DNA from 2 places in the Streptomyces sp. NPDC016562 genome. Region 1 is predicted to be linked to the other one. Evidence: riboswitches for the same ligand, from Rfam matches in the RefSeq annotation. Region 1 holds a riboswitch; the other holds the start of a gene.

Region 1 (9,267 bases):
CCAGGAGCGAGATCCGGGCGCCGTAGACGATCCGGCTGAAGACGTCGCGGCCGTTGACCGGCTCGATGCCCAGCAGGAAGTCGCCGCTCATGCCGCCGTAGTCGCCGGCCGGCAGGCCGAGCAGCGGGTCCAGCAGGTCCTCGTGCAGCTCCTCCGGCGGGTGGCCGAAGGCCTTGACGATCAGCGGCGCGAAGATCGCGACGAGGATCAGCAGGAGCACGATGACGCCGCCTGCCAGTGCGACCTTGTCACGCTTGAGGCGCAGCCAGGCGATCTGCCACGGCGAGCGCCCTTCGATCGCCTTCGGCGGGACGTCGGAGGCGGCCACGGCCGCGGGCTCGGCCGCGCTGGTGTCGTGCAGTGGTGCCGTCATCGTGGTGGGGACCCCTCTCGGCCGACTGTGGCCGGCCCATGCCCGCCGCTGTGGCGGCTTTGGTTCTATCGGCGTCGCTGATGGTGCGAATGGCGCGAAATGTGCCTGAAGTGCACGTGAAGAGCTGGTGGTTGCGGGATGGACCTGCCTTCGGTGGGGTGGAGTCTTCAACGCCGTCTCAAGCGCCCGCCAGACCTGCCGGGGATGTGATGCGCAACCGTGATCTGTGCCGCGTCCTTCCGTTATCCGAACGACGCGGCCCTATCAGCGGTGAAAGACCGCCCCTTAGCCGCGGAACGGACATCCGGCCCAACTGCCGTGGACCACTTGGATCTTGGGCGTAATCAGCGGATATGCCGAAGGCCGCACCGGTGGGTCCGGTGCGGCCTTCGAGATGAGATGTCTCGCTCTGTGGATGTGCGGATGTACGGGACTCAAGGGTCCCGGAGCGGGTCAGTACGCCGGCGCCTGGCCCTCGCGGTCGTAGAACGGGCGGGTCTGCGCGCGCAGCCACATGGCGACGGGGTCGTGTTCGTCCGCCAGCGCCACCGTGCACACCGGGACGCCCTCGGGGACCACGCCGACCGACTGGCGCATCATCTCCCGTACGGACTCCAGCGCGGGCGCGGAGGCGTCGTACAGGTCGAGCCCGACCGCGAGGTACGGGGAGCCGAGAGCGGGCTGCACCCAGGCGCGGCGCAGCGAGCGCACGGCGGGCGTGCGGTGCGCGTGCTGGGTCAGCAGCCCGTAGAACTGCGGGAGCTCCAGGGCGGGCTCCGAGAGCCGCAGCGGCCCGGCCGGCATCCGGTCCAGGCCGGTCGCCATCCGGCGCAGGTCGGCCCAGGGGATGCCGAGACCGCCGCCCTGGGCGTGCGGGTTGAGCCACAGGCCCCAGCGGTCCGGGTAGAGCGCGCGGGCGATGTCCCGCCCGGTGACCACCTCGTAGCCCCGGCTCCAGCCGCTGGCGGCCAGCTCCTGCGGGGAGGTGACGCAGGGCGCGTACCCCAAGCCCTCGACCTCCATGCCGCCGTACTGGGCGTCGGGGGAGCCCGGCTGCCCCTGCCAGAGCAGCATCCACAGCCGACCCTCGCACAGGGCGTGCAGGAGCGACTCGTAGCTTTCGTAGCGCCCGGGAGTCACCTGGCGCAGCATGTGCTCGACCTGCCCGGCCGCGGCCGTGCCTGACGCACTCACCCGGTACCCCTCTTCGTCTCTTCTTCCGCCCGTCGTCAACGCGTGAACAGCTTAAGCGGCCCTACGGGAGGTAGAAGGGGCGTACGCGCTCACGAATCCAGTCCGTGACCGGGTCCTGGGCGGCGTCCAGGAGGATCAACTGCACGGGCCAGGGCGGCGCGACCCGGTTCAGGGCCCGCCCCAGGGCGTCCATCGGGGCGTTTCGCATCTCGGGTTCCCATCCCAGCAGGCGGACACCGATGAACAGTTCCGGCGCCCCGCCCTCGATGCTGGCGAGGCAGCGGAAGGCGGCGGCGATCACGCCGGTGGCGCGGAACTCCTCGGCGGCGGCGGCCAGGAAGTCGACCGGGTCCTCCTGCCAGTCGGGCTCGTAGAGCCGTACGCGGCCGCCGGTGGCCGGGCCGTCGAGGGGGGTCCGGCCGGTGCGGCAGAGCTCCGCGACGGCGGGCGGGGGCAGCGGGACGCCGACGGCGCCCTCGGGGTTGAGCGCGATGCCGAGCTGCGGGGGCAGGCCGCGGGCGAAGTCGACGGCGGGGGCCACCGCGAAGTCCATGCCGGGGCCGGCGCAGGCGAGGAACTGCGCCTCGGAGCTGTAGACCGGGACGTACGCCGCCCCGCCGATCTCCATCGTGGGCAGGTCCAGGGCGGCCGAGTCCGGCCCGCCGCCGCCGGGCAGGGGCACCCACACCTGGCTGCGCCCGAGCACCTCCAGGATCCGCCCCCCGGCGTCCGGCTGCCCGAGCGCCGCCCCGAGCACCTGCTCCAGCTCATTTGCCGGCCAGCCGCCGCTGTGCATGTGCGTGTGCCTCCGTGTGTTGCGCCGCGATGTCGTGGCCGAGGTTATCCGCCGTGGCGGGGCGCCGCTGCCGGGGGCCAGCCCCCGGACCCCCGCTCCTCAAACGCCGGAGGGGCTGGATTGGCCGACCGGCGGGCTAGCCGTGGAACGCGATCCGCGTCACCGTGGCGGCCGAGCGGCGGTCCAGGAGGGTCGCCGAGGCGCAGCCGGCGGGCGGGCGGCCCGCCTCCGCCTCGCGCAGCAGGCGGCCCACCGCGCCGCGGTGGCGGGCGAAGGCGTACGCGGAGACCCCCCGGCCGCGCGCCGCCTGGCCCGAGAGGGCCTCCTCGGGGCTGCTGTCCAGCAGGACCAGGTGCAGCGCCCGGCCCCGGCGGCGCGCGGCGGCCGCGAGCAGGCCGCGCACCCAGCTCTGCGTGCCGCAGTCGTGCACCACGACGGAGGCTCCGGAGCGCAGGGCCCGCCCCAGCCCCCAGTAGTGCGCGATCCGCACCAGCGGCCGGTACACCGCGTACGGCAGGGACGGCGGCATCCGGCGCTCCCAGCGCTCGCGGGTGTCCTGGGAGTCGATGGCGGCGCCCTCGGCCGTCGCCCGCTTGATCAGCGTGCTCTTGCCGCCGCCCGGCAGGCCGGACACCACGACGATGTCCCCTTCCGCGAAGCCGAGCCGCTGCGGGCCGCGCACCGCCGGGCCGCGCAGATCGCGTACGGGACCGCGGCCGAGGCCCGTCCCGGCCGCCGCGGCGGCGTCCACCGCGCCCTTGCGGCCGCGCGGCCCGCGCTGCGCCGGCACCGCGTCCACGGCCCCCGCCGTCGTCGCCACTACCCCGAATCTCCGCACAGTGTTCGCCTCCCCCGAATCGGGCCGCCAGGACCCTTATCCACTGAGTGTAAAGAGACGGTAATCCGGCAGCTCTGGTTCCGGTCCGCCCACCGCCGGCCCGTACGCACTTGCGGACCCGAACGCCCGATCACGGACATGGCGTGCAATGATGTGCGCCATCTGGACCAACTGCATACCGGCCGCTTGAATCCGCGCGGGAGAGTCCCGGCACGCCGCGAGGCCGTGCGTGGGCGCCGAAGGAGCAAGATCCTCCCTTGAATCTCTCAGGCCCCGTACCGCGTGGATGAGGCAGATCTGAAAAGCGAGCTGCTCGACAGCTCCACCCAAGGTGCAAGCCGACGTCCTCCGGGACTTGCGGCGAACCTCTCAGGTTCCGATGACAGATGGGGAGGACCCTCCTCGTCATGTCATGCCCTGGGACTCGGGAGCCACACCCATGAGCACTGCCCCCCGTCTGACCGCGCTCGACGCGCTGCACCGCTCGCTCGGTGCGACCATGACCGACTTCGCGGGCTGGGACATGCCGCTGCGGTATGCCAGCGAGCGCGACGAGCACAACGCCGTACGCACCAAGGCCGGTCTCTTCGACCTGTCCCACATGGGCGAGATCACGCTGACCGGCCCTGAGGCCGTCAAGGCCCTCGACTACGCGCTGGTCGGCAACATCTCCACCGTCGGCGTCGGCCGCGCCCGCTACACGCACATCTGCCAGGCCGACGGCGGGATCCTCGACGACCTGATCGTCTACCGCCTCGGCGAGAGCGAGTACATGGTCGTCGCCAACGCCTCCAACGCCCAGGTCGTCCTCGACGCCCTGACCGAGCGCGCCGCCGGCTTCGACACCGAGGTCCGCGACGACCGCGACGCGTACGCGCTGATCGCGGTGCAGGGCCCGGAGTCCCCCGGCATCCTCGCCTCCCTCACGGACGCCGACCTGGACGGGCTGAAGTACTACGCCGGCCTGCCCGGCACCGTCGCGGGCGTGCCCGCGCTGATCGCGCGTACGGGCTACACGGGCGAGGACGGCTTCGAGCTGTTCGTCGCCCCCGAGCACGCCGTGGAGCTGTGGCAGGCGCTGACCAAGGCGGGCGAGGGCGTCGGCCTGGTCCCGGCCGGCCTGTCCTGCCGCGACACCCTGCGCCTGGAAGCGGGCATGCCGCTGTACGGGCACGAGCTGAGCACCTCCCTGACCCCGTTCGACGCGGGCCTGGGCCGGGTCGTGAAGTTCGAGAAGGAGGGGGACTTCGTCGGCCGCGCCGCGCTGGAGGCCGCCGCCGAGCGCGCCGCCACCAACCCGCCGCGCAAGCTGGTCGGCCTGATCGCCGAGGGCCGCCGCGTCCCGCGCGCCGGTTTCCCGGTCGTCGCCGACGGTCAGGTCATCGGCGAGGTCACCTCGGGCGCCCCCTCCCCGACGCTGGGCAAGCCGATCGCGATGGCGTACGTGGACGCGGCGCACGCCGCGCCCGGCACCTCCGGCGTCGGCGTCGACATTCGCGGTACGCATGAGCCGTACGAGGTCGTGGCGCTGCCGTTCTACAAGCGGCAGAAGTAGTTCCGCACACGACATCCGCCGTACGGACGCCCGTACGGCGCCGTCTCAGTACCCGAGACCACCGTTCGTATCCACTCCCCCGCATCCAGGAGAATCAGGTCATGAGCAACCCCGAGAAGCTGCGTTACACCAAGGAGCACGAGTGGCTGTCGGACGCCGTGGACGGCGTCGCGACGGTCGGCATCACGGAGTTCGCGGCCAACGCGCTCGGTGACGTCGTCTACGCCCAGCTCCCCGAGGTCGGCGAGACCGTGACCGAGGGCGAGACCTGTGGCGAGCTGGAGTCGACCAAGTCGGTCAGCGACCTGTACTCCCCCGTCTCCGGTGAGATCGTCGAGTTCAACCAGGACGTCGTCGACGACCCGGCGCTCGTGAACACCGCCCCGTTCGAGGGCGGCTGGCTGTTCAAGGTGCGCCTCTCGGAGGAGCCGAAGGACGCCCTGTCCTTCGGTGAGTACACCGCCCTCACCGCCGGTAACTGACCCCAGGGGACCCTGATGTCTGTACTGAACACCCCTCTCCACGAGCTGGACCCGGACGTCGCCGCCGCCGTCGACGCCGAGCTGGCCCGTCAGCAGTCCACCCTGGAAATGATCGCGTCGGAGAACTTCGCTCCGGTCGCCGTCATGGAGGCCCAGGGCTCGGTCCTGACCAACAAGTACGCCGAGGGCTACCCCGGCCGCCGCTACTACGGCGGCTGCGAGCACGTCGACGTGATCGAGCGGATCGCGATCGAGCGCATCAAGTCGCTCTTCGGCGCCGAGGCCGCGAACGTCCAGCCGCACTCGGGTGCGCAGGCGAACGCCGCCGCGATGTTCGCGCTGCTGAAGCCGGGCGACACGATCATGGGCCTCAACCTGGCCCACGGCGGTCACCTGACCCACGGCATGAAGATCAACTTCTCCGGCAAGCTCTACAACGTGGTCCCGTACCACGTCGGCGAGGACGGCCAGGTGGACATGGCCGAGGTCGAGCGCCTCGCCAAGGAGTCCAAGCCGCAGCTGATCGTCGCCGGCTGGTCCGCCTACCCGCGCCAGCTGGACTTCGCCGCCTTCCGCCGCATCGCGGACGAGGTCGGCGCGTACCTGATGGTCGACATGGCGCACTTCGCCGGCCTGGTCGCCGCGGGCCTGCACCCCAACCCGGTGCCGCACGCCCACGTCGTCACCACCACCACGCACAAGACCCTCGGCGGTCCGCGCGGTGGCGTCATCCTGTCGACGCAGGAGCTGGCCAAGAAGATCAACTCGGCCGTCTTCCCGGGTCAGCAGGGCGGCCCGCTGGAGCACGTGATCGCGGCCAAGGCCGTCTCCTTCAAGGTCGCGGCCTCGGAGGAGTTCAAGGAGCGCCAGGTGCGCACCCTGGAAGGCGCGAAGATCCTCGCCGAGCGCCTGGTGCAGCCGGACGTCAAGGCCGTGGGCGTGGACGTGCTCACCGGCGGCACGGACGTGCACCTGGTCCTGGTCGACCTGCGCAACTCCGAGCTGGACGGCCAGCAGGCCGAGGACCTCCTCCACGAGCTCGGCATCACGGTCAACCGCAACGCCGTCCCGAACGACCCGCGGCCGCCGATGGTCACCTCGGGTCTGCGGATCGGTACGCCGGCGCTGGCCACGCGCGGTTTCGGCGCCGAGGAGTTCACCGAGGTCGCGGAGATCATCGCGACCGCGCTGAAGCCCGGGTACGACAGCGAGGACCTGAAGGCGCGCGTCTCCGCGCTCGCCGCGAAGTTCCCGCTGTACCCGTCCCTCTGAGCGGATCGTCCGAAGGGCCCGGCCTCGTCTGCGCACAGGGCCGGGCCCTTCCCCGTGACCGCGGCCTGGGAACGGGCGGGCCGGCCGACCCCGGCCCGACCCGTCCGCGTAATCCTTCCCACGTCGTACGGCGGCCGAGCCGTTCACCTCACGGCGTTAAGCTCGACTGTCGGACAAAATCCGAATAATCCGCCTCTCCTGCACCTCCCACCCCACGAGCAGACAAGGGAGTCCGCCACCGTGGCCATCTCCGTCTTCGACCTCTTCTCCATCGGTATCGGTCCCTCCTCCTCCCACACGGTCGGCCCGATGCGGGCCGCGCGCATGTTCGTGACGCGGCTGAAGAAGGACGGGGTGCTCGCCCAGACGGCCTCCGTCCGGGCCGAGCTGTTCGGCTCCCTCGGCGCGACCGGCCACGGCCACGGCACCCCCAAGGCGGTCCTGCTGGGCCTGGAGGGCCACTCCCCCCGCACGGTGAACGTCGAGACGGCGGACGACGAGGTCGAGCGCATCCGCAAGAGCGGCCGGCTGCGGCTGCTGGGCGCGGAGATAGGCGATGGCCACGAGATCGCCTTCGACGAGCCGAACCAGCTGATCCTCCACCGCCGGCGCTCGCTGCCGTACCACGCGAACGGCATGACGCTCTTCGCGTACGACGAGGCCGGCGCCCCACTGCTGGAGAAGACCTACTACTCGGTCGGCGGCGGGTTCGTCGTGGACGAGGACGCGGTCGGCGAGGACCGGATCAAGCTCGACGACACGGTGCTGAAGTACCCCTTCCGCTCCGGCGACGAGATGCTGCGCCTGGCGAACGAGACCGGCCTGTCGATCTCCTCGCTGATGCTGGAGAACGAGAAGGCCTGGCGCACCGAGGACGAGATCCGCGAGGGCCTCCTGGAGATCTGGCGCGTCATGCAGTCCTGCGTCGCGCGCGGCATGTCCCGCGAGGGCATCCTCCCGGGCGGCCTGCGGGTCAAGCGCCGGGCCGCCTCGACCGCGCGCCAGCTGCGCACCGAGGGCGACCCGATGATGCACCGCAGCGAGTGGACGACGATCTACGCGATGGCGGTCAACGAGGAGAACGCGGCGGGCGGCCGGGTCGTGACCGCCCCCACCAACGGCGCCGCGGGCGTGCTCCCCGCCGTCCTGCACTACTACACGAACTTCGTGCCCGGCGCGGACGAGGACGGCGTGGTCCGCTTCCTCCTCGCCGCGGGCGCGATCGGCATGCTGTTCAAGGAGAACGCCTCGATCTCCGGCGCCGAGGTCGGCTGCCAGGGCGAGGTCGGCTCGGCCTGCTCGATGGCGGCCGGCGCCCTCGCCGAGGTCCTGGGCGGCACCCCGGAGCAGGTGGAGAACGCGGCCGAGATCGGCATGGAGCACAACCTGGGCCTGACCTGCGACCCGGTCGGCGGCCTGGTCCAGATCCCGTGCATCGAGCGCAACGGCATGGCGGCCGTCAAGGCGGTCACCGCGGCGAAGATGGCGATGCGCGGCGACGGCAGCCACAAGGTCTCCCTCGACAAGGTCATCAAGACCATGAAGGAGACCGGCGCCGACATGAAGGTCAAGTACAAGGAAACCGCCCGCGGCGGTCTCGCGGTCAACGTCATCGAGTGCTGACCTGACCCGCTCCGGGCCGGAATGACGAAGGTCCCTTGCCTCGCTGGTGCGAGGCAAGGGACCTTCGTTCGTCATTCCGGACGGCGGATCAGGACCTCAGGTCCCAGGGAAGCCGTTCCCCCGCGGCCGCTTGCAGCCGCTCCAGCCTGTCCTCGTCCTCCTCGATCAGGGTGAGGATCTCGTACGCGTAGCCGGCCGTGTCGATGGATCCGCCGGCCAGCACTTCGCTGTACAGGGTCCACAGGCCCCGTCGGGCTTCGGCCTCGCATTCAGCCGCGACGTCACGCCCCTCCAGGGCCGGGACCTGTGCCTGACCTTCCGCCGACAGCAGGAACAGCACCATCTGAAGATAGGCGTAGCGGGCGTACACGGGTGTTTCCGAGGCCAGGACCGCCATGCCGACCGAAACGACCGGCGGGGCCACTTCCAGGAACATGCTGGCAGGCGACACGACATGCCGGGCGACGCCGTCGTAGTCGATCCCGCCGCCCTCTTCGGCCTGCCCGGCGAGCTCAAGGAGCAGCGCCGGCACGTGCGCGGCCGACTCGCCACAGCCACAGAGCATGTCACTCCACTTGTGGCGCTGGATCTCAAGCTCCACGAGTTCCAGTCGATTCGTCATCTTCCCCACGCTCCGCCCGGCTCAGCCTGAATTCCGGGCACGAAGTCAACCGCACGGAGCCCTCTTCGTATCCGAGGGGGTCCGGTTGCAACCGGGGGCGGGTGGGGGGTGTCTTAGATGACGACAACCCGTCCCCGTCTCTGAGAATCGGGGGGACGTCATGAAACGCCCACATCCCCTGCTCCGGCTCCGTCCGCACCGCCGGCGGATCGCGGGCCTGGCCTCGGGCATCCTGCTCGTCGCCGGACTCTCCTTCGCCGCTCCGGCCTCGGCCGCCGCACCGTCCACCACCACCCAGACGCCGCTCGTGGTGAACGCCCGCTGGGCCGGGCACCCCACCTATGACCGGATCGTCATCGACCTGCAGGCCTACGTGCCGACGGTCACCGTCACCCCCGTCCCCCAGCTGCGCTACGACGGGTCCGGCGCGCCGGTCCCGCTCGCCGGGAAGTACTTCCTGGAGATCCGTCTCAACCCCGCCGCCGCGCACGACGACGCGGGCAACAGCGTCT
Region 2 (9,267 bases), 1.5 Mb from region 1:
CGCCGGTTTGGCCGAACGGCGCTTCGGCACATTCACCTGGCAAGTCGCTCTGCGCAAATTCCGCTCCGACTTTGCCGTTTCTGGATAACCGGTGCTTTCCAGCCGAGCCCCCGTCCGGTAACCTCCGAGGTCAGCGCGGCATGTCCGCGCGCATCCGGCATGAATGCCATGCCAGTGGGACCGGTAAGCGCCTTGTCCGCAATAGGCGGGACAGCTAGCCGAAACACTGGGTGAACACATGTCGTATAAACTCCGCAAACGAGGCAGAGAGTTGGCGCGCGGCCATTGCCCCTCGGCCCCCCTCTGGCCCCAGAATGCGACAGCTCCGTCCGCACCTGCCCCCGATCCACAGGTCTCCCAAGTGAGAGGCGACCCACCATGCCGCTGCATGTCCCCCCGGCTCCCGCGCCCGCCCTGCGCAGCGTCCTCGCGGCCCTCGGTTCCCCCACCGCCGTGCACGAGGCACGCACTCCGGCCCTGCGTGCGGCCCAGGGGCCGCTGACCCCGGAACTGCCCCTGCCGGTCCACGTCCTCGACCGGCTGAACGTCTCCGGTCTCGCGGCGGGCGGCAGGCCGCCGCGCACCCGGCTCACCGGCTGGCGGTTCCTGATCCGCGGCGGGGAGCGTCACGTCGCGGCGGCCGACACGCGGCTGACACCGGACGGGTGGGTGTTCTCCCACTTCTTCGAAGGGCCCTACGTCGCCGCGACCGAACGCGCCCTGCGCCAGGCGGAGTCGCTCCCGGGGAACTACCAGCCGCGGCTGCTGTCCGTACCGGAGCTCTACATGCTGACCCTGTGGCTGCACGGGGCGGTGGGCGCCGACGCCTCCGCCGGGCTGCCCGCCGGCGCGGACCTGCTGGTGCCGCTGGCACCGGCCCCGCCCGGCATCGCCGCGTACCGGCCGCATCCGGTGTCGGAGCTGCTGCCCGTACTGACCCACCGGCTGACCCCCGCGGCGCCCCCGGCACCCCCGGTCCCGCCGACGCTGGCCGCGCCCGCCGCGTAGGCCCCGGACGGCCGCCCGGCTCGGATGACCCATTCGGCCTAGCCCGGTTGGGTCATCGGCGAACCATCCGAAATGACAGGGGAGTTGGCCTGAACCGCCCGCACGAGTGATGCGTCCTCACTCTATGAGGACAGCTGCCGGGAAATACCTGCGAAGCGGCTGTCGTGGGGGAAGACTGAGGACAAGCTCCCCGCGGGTGCGGGGATGACCCAGGGGGACGGCCATGAAACACCCGTCGAGCCGTAGCACGCAGACCACACCGCAGCGAAAGAACGCATCCATGTGCCAGCACCAGCCTGCCTGCCCGTCAGCCGAATCCGCCGACCGGGAGGCCGCACGCCCGGTGGCCAACCACCCGGAGCAGGGCTGGAGCCTGCTGTGCAATGGCGTCCTGCTCTTCGAGGACACCGGTGAACTGCTGCCGGACGGTCAGATCATCGCCCCGCACCGCCCGCTCGCGGCGGCGTGAGCGATCCGGACCACGACGAAGGGGCCGGCCCGGGAGAACCTCCCGGACCGGCCCCTCCTTCATGAGGTCACGCGCTCACGCACCCGCGAGCTCACGCGTCGGCGCTCAGTTGTCGTACTCGTCCAGCGGCGGGCAGGAGCACACCAGGTTCCGGTCGCCGAACGCGCCGTCGATGCGGCGCACCGGCGGCCAGTACTTCTCGGCGGCCGTGACCCCGCCCGGGAAGACGGCCTCGTCGCGGGTGTACGGGTGGTTCCACTCGCCGCCCAGCGCCGCCGCGGTGTGCGGGGAGTTCGCCAGCGGGTTGTCGTCCACCGGCCACTCGCCGGCCGCGACCCGCTCGATCTCACCGCGGATGGCGATCATCGCGTCGCAGAAGCGGTCGATCTCGGCGAGGTCCTCGGACTCCGTCGGCTCGATCATCAGCGTGCCGGCGACCGGGAAGGACATCGTCGGGGCGTGGAAGCCGTAGTCGATCAGGCGCTTGGCGATGTCGTCCACGCTCACGCCCGTGCTCTTCGACAGCGGGCGCAGGTCGATGATGCACTCGTGCGCGACCAGGTTGCCCGGGCCGGTGTAGAGCACCGGGTAGTGCGGCTCCAGGCGCTTGGCGATGTAGTTGGCGCCCAGCACCGCCACCTGGGTGGCGCGCTTGAGGCCCTCGCCGCCCATGAGGCGCACGTACGACCAGGAGATCGGCAGGATGCCGGCCGAGCCCCACGGCGCGGCCGAGATCGGGCCGACGCCCGTCTCGGGGCCCGCGGTCGGCTGGAGCGGGTGGTTCGGCAGGTACGGGGCCAGGTGGGCCCGGACACCGACCGGGCCGACGCCCGGACCGCCGCCGCCGTGCGGGATGCAGAAGGTCTTGTGCAGGTTCAGGTGCGAGACGTCGCCGCCGAAGTGACCCGGCTTGGCCAGGCCCACCAGGGCGTTCAGGTTGGCGCCGTCGACGTAGACCTGGCCGCCGGCCTCGTGCACCTGGGCGCAGATCTCGGCGACGTGCTCCTCGAACACGCCGTGCGTGGACGGGTAGGTGATCATCAGCACGGCGAGCTCGTCGCGGTACTGCTCGATCTTGGCGCGCAGGTCGTCCGCGTCCACCTCGCCGTCGTCCGCGGTCTTGACCACGACGACCTTCATGCCGGCCATGACGGCGCTGGCGGCGTTGGTGCCGTGCGCGGAGGACGGGATGAGGCAGACGGTGCGCTGCTCGTCGCCGTTGGCGCGGTGGTAGGCGCGCACGGCCAGCAGGCCGGCGAGCTCACCCTGGGAGCCGGCGTTCGGCTGGATGGAGACCTTGTCGTAGCCGGTGACCTCGCAGAGTCGTTCCTCCAGCTCGGTGATGAGCGTGAGGTAGCCCTCGGCCTGCTCCACCGGGGCGAAGGGGTGCAGCTGGCCGAACTCGGGCCAGGTCACCGGCTCCATCTCGGTGGTCGCGTTGAGCTTCATGGTGCAGGAGCCCAGCGGGATCATGCCGCGGTCCAGCGCGTAGTCCTTGTCCGAGAGCTTGCGCAGGTAGCGCAGCATCGCGGTCTCGGAGCGGTGCTGGTGGAAGACGGGGTGCGTCAGGTACTCGTCCGAGCGCAGCAGCCCCTCGGGAAGGGTGTCCGCGGCGGTCTCGTCGAGCGCCTCGATGTCGGCGCTGACGCCGAAGGCGGCCCAGACGGCCTCGATGTCGGCGCGCAGCGTGGTCTCGTCACAGGAGACGGAGACGTGGTCGGCGTCGGCCTGGTGGAGGTTGACCCCGCCCTCACGGGCGGCGGCGACGACCTCGGCCGCCCGGCCCGGCACGCGGGCGGTGATGGTGTCGAAGTACGCGCCGTGCACGATCTCGACCCCGCCGGCCGTCAGGCCCGCGGCGAGCAGGGCCGCGTAGCGGTGGGTGCGGCGGGCGATCGTCCGCAGGCCGTCCGGGCCGTGGTAGACGGCGTACATGGCGGCCATGACGGCCAGCAGCACCTGCGCGGTGCAGATGTTGCTGGTGGCCTTCTCGCGGCGGATGTGCTGCTCGCGGGTCTGCAGGGCCAGGCGGTACGCCTTGTTGCCGTCCGCGTCCACGGAGACGCCGACGAGACGGCCGGGCAGCGAGCGGGCGTGCTTGGCCTGGACGGCCATGTAGCCGGCGTGCGGTCCGCCGAAGCCCATGGGGACGCCGAAGCGCTGCGTGGTGCCCACCGCGATGTCGGCGCCGAGCTCACCCGGGGAGGTCAGCAGGGTCAGGGCGAGCAGGTCGGCCGAGACGGTGACGATGGCGCCGAGCCCGTGGGCCTGGTCGATGACCGGCTTGATGTCGCGCACGGCGCCCGAGGCGCCCGGGTACTGGAGCAGCACGCCGAAGACGCCGCGCTCGGCGATCTCGGCGGGGATGCCGTTCGAGAGGTCGGCGACGACGACCTCGACGCCCGTGGGCTCGGCGCGGGTCTCGATCACGGCGATGGTCTGCGGCAGCGCGTCGGCGTCGATCAGGAAGACGCCGTCCTTGACCTTGCCCACGCGGCGGGCCAGGGACATGGCCTCGGCGGCCGCGGTGCCCTCGTCGAGCAGCGAGGCTCCCGAGGTCGGCAGGCCGGTCAGGTCGGCCACGACGGTCTGGAAGTTCAGGAGCGCTTCGAGGCGGCCCTGTGAGATCTCCGGCTGGTAGGGCGTGTACGCCGTGTACCAGGCCGGGTTCTCCATGACGTTGCGCAGGATCACCGGCGGCGTGAAGGTCCCGTAGTAGCCGAGACCGATCATGGAGGAGAGGACCTGGTTGCGGTCGGCGAGCGAGCGCAGCTCTGCCAGGACCTCGGCCTCGGTGCGCGCCTCGGGCAGGTTCAGCGCCTCGGCAGTCTTGATCACATCCGGTACCGCGGCGGCGGTCAGTTCGTCCAGGGAGCCGTAGCCCACCTGCGCGAGCATCTTCGCCTGGGCCCCGGCATCAGGGCCGATGTGGCGCTGCTCGAAGGGGATGCCTCGCTCCAGCTGGGAGAGCGGAATGCGGTTGGCGGTCATGTACGGAGGCCTCCTGGTCGTATGACCTGCGAGGGGCACCACGGCGCGGGCACCCGGACGGCCTCCCCCTCTGTCATCTCAACCTGAGAGTTTCACCGGAGTCCAGGGGTTGCCCGTGAGCTCCGGCTTTCACCGTCGGTGAGGGGAGGGACCGGCACTGCGCGCCTGGTACCCGCCCCTGCTTTCCAGAGTGGCCTCGTCCGTGCGGTACGTATGCCTGAGAGATTCCGGGGAGGATTTGCTCCTTCGGCGCCTCCGTCTTGCTCACTCGGAGGACTCTCCCGCACAGGGTCGACAGCCATCACCCAGCCTACCAGCGAGGATCCGGACACTCCCCGAGTGGCCTCCTGTCCGAATATGCACTTCTGTAGTCATTACGGAAGTGTTGCGACCATTTGGAGGGACCGTGCAGACCGACATCGATCCGCGCAGCCTGATCGGCCGCAAGGCGTTCGACCGTAACGGCACCAAGATCGGCACCGTCGACGAGGTCTACCTCGACGATGCCACGGGCGTCCCGGAGTGGGCGGCCGTCCGTACGGGGCTCTTCAGCCGGGACGCCTTCGTCCCGCTGGAGCCGAGCGAGCTGGTGGGCGAGACCCTGCGCGTGCCCTTCGAACGCTCCCTGATCAGGGACGCCCCCGACTTCGGCGTCGGCCGCCACCTCTCCCCCGAACAGGAGCTGCAGCTCTACCACCACTACGGTCTGGACACGACCCTCCCCTCGGAGTTCCAGCGCGACTTCGGCCACCTGGCCGGCGACGAGGGCTAGGCCGTCTCAAGAGCCCTCCCCCACCAGGGGCAGCGGGTCGGACGGCTCCAGCTCGGGGTCGTCGACCCGGAAGGTGCGCACCCGGCCGGGCTGCGATCCCGGCTGCTCGAAGCGGACGGTGACCCGCCCGACCCCGCTGCCCTGGACCCACCCGGGCCCGTACACCGCGTGCCGTACGTCGCTCCCGGGCGTCCAGCGCCGCTCGGGAGCCGGATCCGGCGCCGGCTCCCCCGGCAGCTCCGTCCCCGCCGGAGGCTCCCCGGGCCCGCCGGCGGCCTCCGAGCGCCCGGCGCCGCCGGAGACGCCGTCCGCCCCGTCCGCCCCGTCCGACCCCGCAGCCCCGTCCGCCCCGTCCGTCCCGTCCGACCCCGCAGCCCCGTCCGGCTCAGCGGCCAGCGACTGCGCGAAGAGGTCCTCCTGCGTGTAGTCCGCGAGCCCGGTGACCCCCACCCCCAGCAGCCGCACGCCGCCCGTGGTGTCCACGCCCTCCAGCAGCCGCCCCGCCGCCTCCCGGACCACCCCGGGGTCGTCCGTGGGCCCCCGCAGCGTCTCCGACCGCGTGAGCGTGGAGAAGTCGTAGCGCCGCACCTTCAGCACGATCGTGCGCCCCGAGTGCCCCGACGCCCGCAACCGCTGCACGCACCGGTCCGCCAGCCGCTGCACCTCGCCCCGGATCCGTACCCGGTCGTGCAGGTCCACGTCGAAGGTGTCCTCGACCGACACGGACTTCGCGTCCCGCTCCGCGACCACCGGCCGGTCGTCCAGCCCCAGCGCCATCCGGTAGAGCCCCACCCCGTGCGCGCGCCCGACCATCCGGACCAGCTCGTCCTCCCCGGCCTCCACCAGCTCCCCCACGGTGGTGATCCCGGCGCGGCGCAGGTGCTCCCCGGTGGCCGGCCCCACCCCGGGCAGGGTCCGTACCGACATGGGGGCGAGCAGCTCGCGCTCGGTGCCGGGCTCGATCAGCAGCAGCCCGGCCGGCTTGGCCTCCTCGGAGGCCACCTTGGCGAGCATCTTGGACCCGGCCAGTCCCACCGACCCGCTGAGCCCGGTGGCGGCCCTGATGTCCGCCCGCAGCCGCTCCCCGACCTCCCGGGCGGTCGTCGCGTCGAAGGCGACCCCGCCGGCCTCCAGGTCCACGAAGGCCTCGTCCAGGCTGAGCGGCTCCACGAGCGGGGAGAGCTCCCGCAGCATGGCCATCACCACGTCGCTGACCTGCCGGTAGAGACTGAAGCGCGGGATCAGGCAGGCACCGTTCGGGCAGAGCCTCCTGGCCTGCGCCATGGGCATCGCCGAGTGCACCCCGAACCGCCTGGCCTCGTACGAGGCCGTGGCGACGACCCCGCGCGGCCCGAGCCCGCCGACGATGACGGCCTTGCCGCGCAGACTCGGCTTCGACGCCTGCTCCACGGAGGCGTAGAAGGCGTCCATGTCCAGATGCAGAATGGTCGGCGCGGCTCTCACAGCACCGATGCTGCCCTACGGCACTGACATTCCCCAGGCCGGACGCCGTGGGGCCGGACGGCGTCGGACAGGCCGGACGGCATCGGGCAGCCCGGACGGCGTCAGACGGCGCGGTTGCGCCGGGCCGCCAGCTCGTCCGCCGGATTCTTCCCGACCAGGGTCTCGCCGGTGTCCACCCGCTCCCCGTGCAGCTGGGACAGCGCGCTCTCGACGTCGCGCCAGACCACGCCCACGGCGATCCCGAAGACCCCCTGCCCGCCCTGGAGCAGGCTCACGACCTGGTCCGGCGAGGTGCACTCGTACACGGAGGCGCCGTCGCTCATCAGCGTCACCCGCTCAAGGTCCTGGATCCCCCGGTCACGCAGGTGCTGGACGGCCGTACGGATGTTCTGCAGCGCCACCCCGGTGTCCAGGAAACGCTTGACGATCTTGAGGACCACGACGTCGCGGAAGCTGTAGAGGCGCTGCGTGCCCGAACCGTACGCGGGCCGCACGCTGGGCTCCACCAGGCCGGTCCGCGCCCAGTAGTCGAGCTGCCGGTAGGTGATGCCCGCCGCGGCGCACGCCGTCGGCCCGCGGTATCCGATCTGCTCGGGCGCCGGTTCGCCTTCCACCGGCCCGACCGGCGTCGACTCCGGCTGACGGCGCGCGGAACCGACCGCACCGCCGTGCAGCGGGTACGGTCCAGCATCACTCCGTACGGGGGTGCCCCCGGTCGTACCGTCGCCCGTGATCCTCACGCCGACCCTCCGTCCTTGACCTGCCCACCTCGAAGGTAGGCAGTCACCAGGGGTGCGTCAACGATCGCCACACTCGGCACGCCGAGTGATAATCACCCTGAGAGTGGTTTCACGTATCCGTTTGCGGGGAAAGGCTACTCGAATGGGCCGAAAGCCCTCGGGGACGACGCGGTCGACACCCTCACTGCGGGCCGGGACCGGTACCGAAGTCCTCGGGCGAGATCTGGTCGAGGAACTCGCGGAACTTCTCCACCTCGTCCTCCTGCTCGTCGGGAATGGCGATTCCGGCGTCGTCCAGCACGCCGTCACTGCCGTAGATCGGCGTCCCCGTCCGCAGGGCGAGCGCTATCGCGTCCGAAGGCCGCGCGCTCACCTCGACCCCGCTGGCGAAGACGAGCTCCGCGTAGAAGACGCCCTCCCGCAGATCCGTGATCCGGACCTCGGTGAGCTCCTCGCCGACCGCCTCCAGCACGTCCTTGAACAGGTCGTGCGTCAACGGACGGGCAGGGGCCATCCCCTGCTGCGCGAAGGCAATGGCGGTCGCCTCCCCAGGACCGATCCAGATGGGGAGGTACCGGTCGCCTCCCACTTCACGCAGGAGCACGATCGGTTGGTTGGAGGGCATTTCCACCCGGACACCCACAACGTCGAGCTCGTTCACACAGCAACCCTAGGACCTGCCCGGCAGGTTTGGGTAGTCGGGGCCCCCTCGGTCACCTCAGCCGGACCCCGAGAGCGGTCTGTACGAGCGCCTCGTGCAGCCGTACGGAGAGCCCCGCGAGCTCCTTCAAAGTGGCCTCGGCGTGCGCTCTGGTCTGCGGGTTGCGGTGCCGGCGCAGCGGCGCCACGACCTGCTCCACCAGGCCCGCCTCCCGGTCCGCGGCGGCTTTCATCGCCCGCAGGTGCCGCGGCTCCAGTCCGAAGCGCCCCAGGTCGGCCACGAGACGGGCCACCGTGACCGCCTCGGCGTCGAACCCGCCCTCCGGACCCTCCGCGAGCAGCCCGTACGACTCCCACTCGACGAGCTGGGCCTCGTCCACCCCGGCGGCCTCGAGCAGCTCGGCGCGGCCCACACGGGCCACGGGGGGCCGCTGCCGGCCCACCTCGCCGTAGACGGCCGCGGGGCCCTCGGGGTCGACGGACTCCCCGTGCGCGGCGGGCGCGGGGATACGGATCTGCTCGCCACGGGCGAGCGCGTCGAGCTGCTCGCGGATGACCTTCAGCGGCAGGTAGTGGTCGCGCTGCAGGCGCAGGATGCGGGCGAGGCGCTCCACGTCCTCGGTGCTGAACTTGCGGTATCCCGAAGGGGTGCGCCGGGGCTCGACAAGCCCCTCCGCCTCCAGGAAACGGATCTTCGAGATCGTGATGTCGGGGAACTCGTCACGCAGCGTGGTGAGCACCGTGCCGATGCTCACCAGCCGCCCGGCCGAGCCGGTACTGCCGGCGGTGCCGTCCTTCGGGGCACCGCCGGTCGGGGTACGCAGCATGGGACCTTCCCTTGAAGGGTCAGACGCCCCGCAGGCTCGCGTAGAAGACCAGCCGGTACTTTCCGATCTGCACCTCGTCGCCGTTGTGCAGGGCGACGGAGTCGATCGGTTCCCGGTTCACGTACGTGCCGTTGAGGCTGCCGACGTCGCTGACGGTGAAACCGCCGTCCGGACTCCTGCGGAATTCGACATGGCGCCGGGAGACGGTGACGTCGTCCAGGAAGATGTCGCTCTGCGGGTGCCGGCCCGCCGTGGTCAGCTCGCCGTCCAGCAGGAAGCGGCTACCGGAGTTGGGTCCGCGGCGCACGATGAGCAGCGCGGAACCGGGGGGCAGCG

The links. A riboswitch is a leader RNA that binds a small molecule or an ion and turns the genes downstream of it on or off. The one in region 1 is predicted to bind glycine.
Region 2: it holds a riboswitch for glycine, as region 1 does, so the genes downstream of both, gcvP (aminomethyl-transferring glycine dehydrogenase) here and gcvT (glycine cleavage system aminomethyltransferase GcvT) in region 1, are expected to answer to the same signal.

The regions. Positions count from the first base shown of each region.
Region 1 is NZ_JBIBRZ010000001.1:250,163-259,429, forward strand. Features, by position in the region: gene ACF059_RS01125 (ABC transporter permease) at 1-373, opposite strand, end outside; gene ACF059_RS01130 (enhanced serine sensitivity protein SseB C-terminal domain-containing protein) at 827-1,567, opposite strand; gene ACF059_RS01135 (enhanced serine sensitivity protein SseB) at 1,629-2,363, opposite strand; gene ACF059_RS01140 (AAA family ATPase) at 2,500-3,183, opposite strand; glycine riboswitch at 3,389-3,492, shown strand; gene gcvT (glycine cleavage system aminomethyltransferase GcvT) at 3,641-4,756, shown strand; gene gcvH (glycine cleavage system protein GcvH) at 4,858-5,238, shown strand; gene glyA (serine hydroxymethyltransferase) at 5,254-6,510, shown strand; gene ACF059_RS01160 (L-serine ammonia-lyase) at 6,751-8,133, shown strand; gene ACF059_RS01165 (hypothetical protein) at 8,222-8,755, opposite strand; gene ACF059_RS01170 (hypothetical protein) at 8,916-9,267, shown strand, end outside.
Region 2 is NZ_JBIBRZ010000001.1:1,731,390-1,740,656, forward strand. Features, by position in the region: gene ACF059_RS08005 (hypothetical protein) at 379-1,008, shown strand; gene ACF059_RS08010 (DUF5999 family protein) at 1,289-1,477, shown strand; gene gcvP (aminomethyl-transferring glycine dehydrogenase) at 1,583-4,468, opposite strand; glycine riboswitch at 4,664-4,762, opposite strand; gene ACF059_RS08020 (PRC-barrel domain-containing protein) at 4,875-5,240, shown strand; gene ACF059_RS08025 (DNA polymerase IV) at 5,247-6,704, opposite strand; gene ACF059_RS08030 (MerR family transcriptional regulator) at 6,806-7,444, opposite strand; gene ACF059_RS08035 (bifunctional nuclease family protein) at 7,626-8,105, opposite strand; gene ACF059_RS08040 (MerR family transcriptional regulator) at 8,158-8,931, opposite strand; gene ACF059_RS08045 (FHA domain-containing protein) at 8,951-9,267, opposite strand, start outside.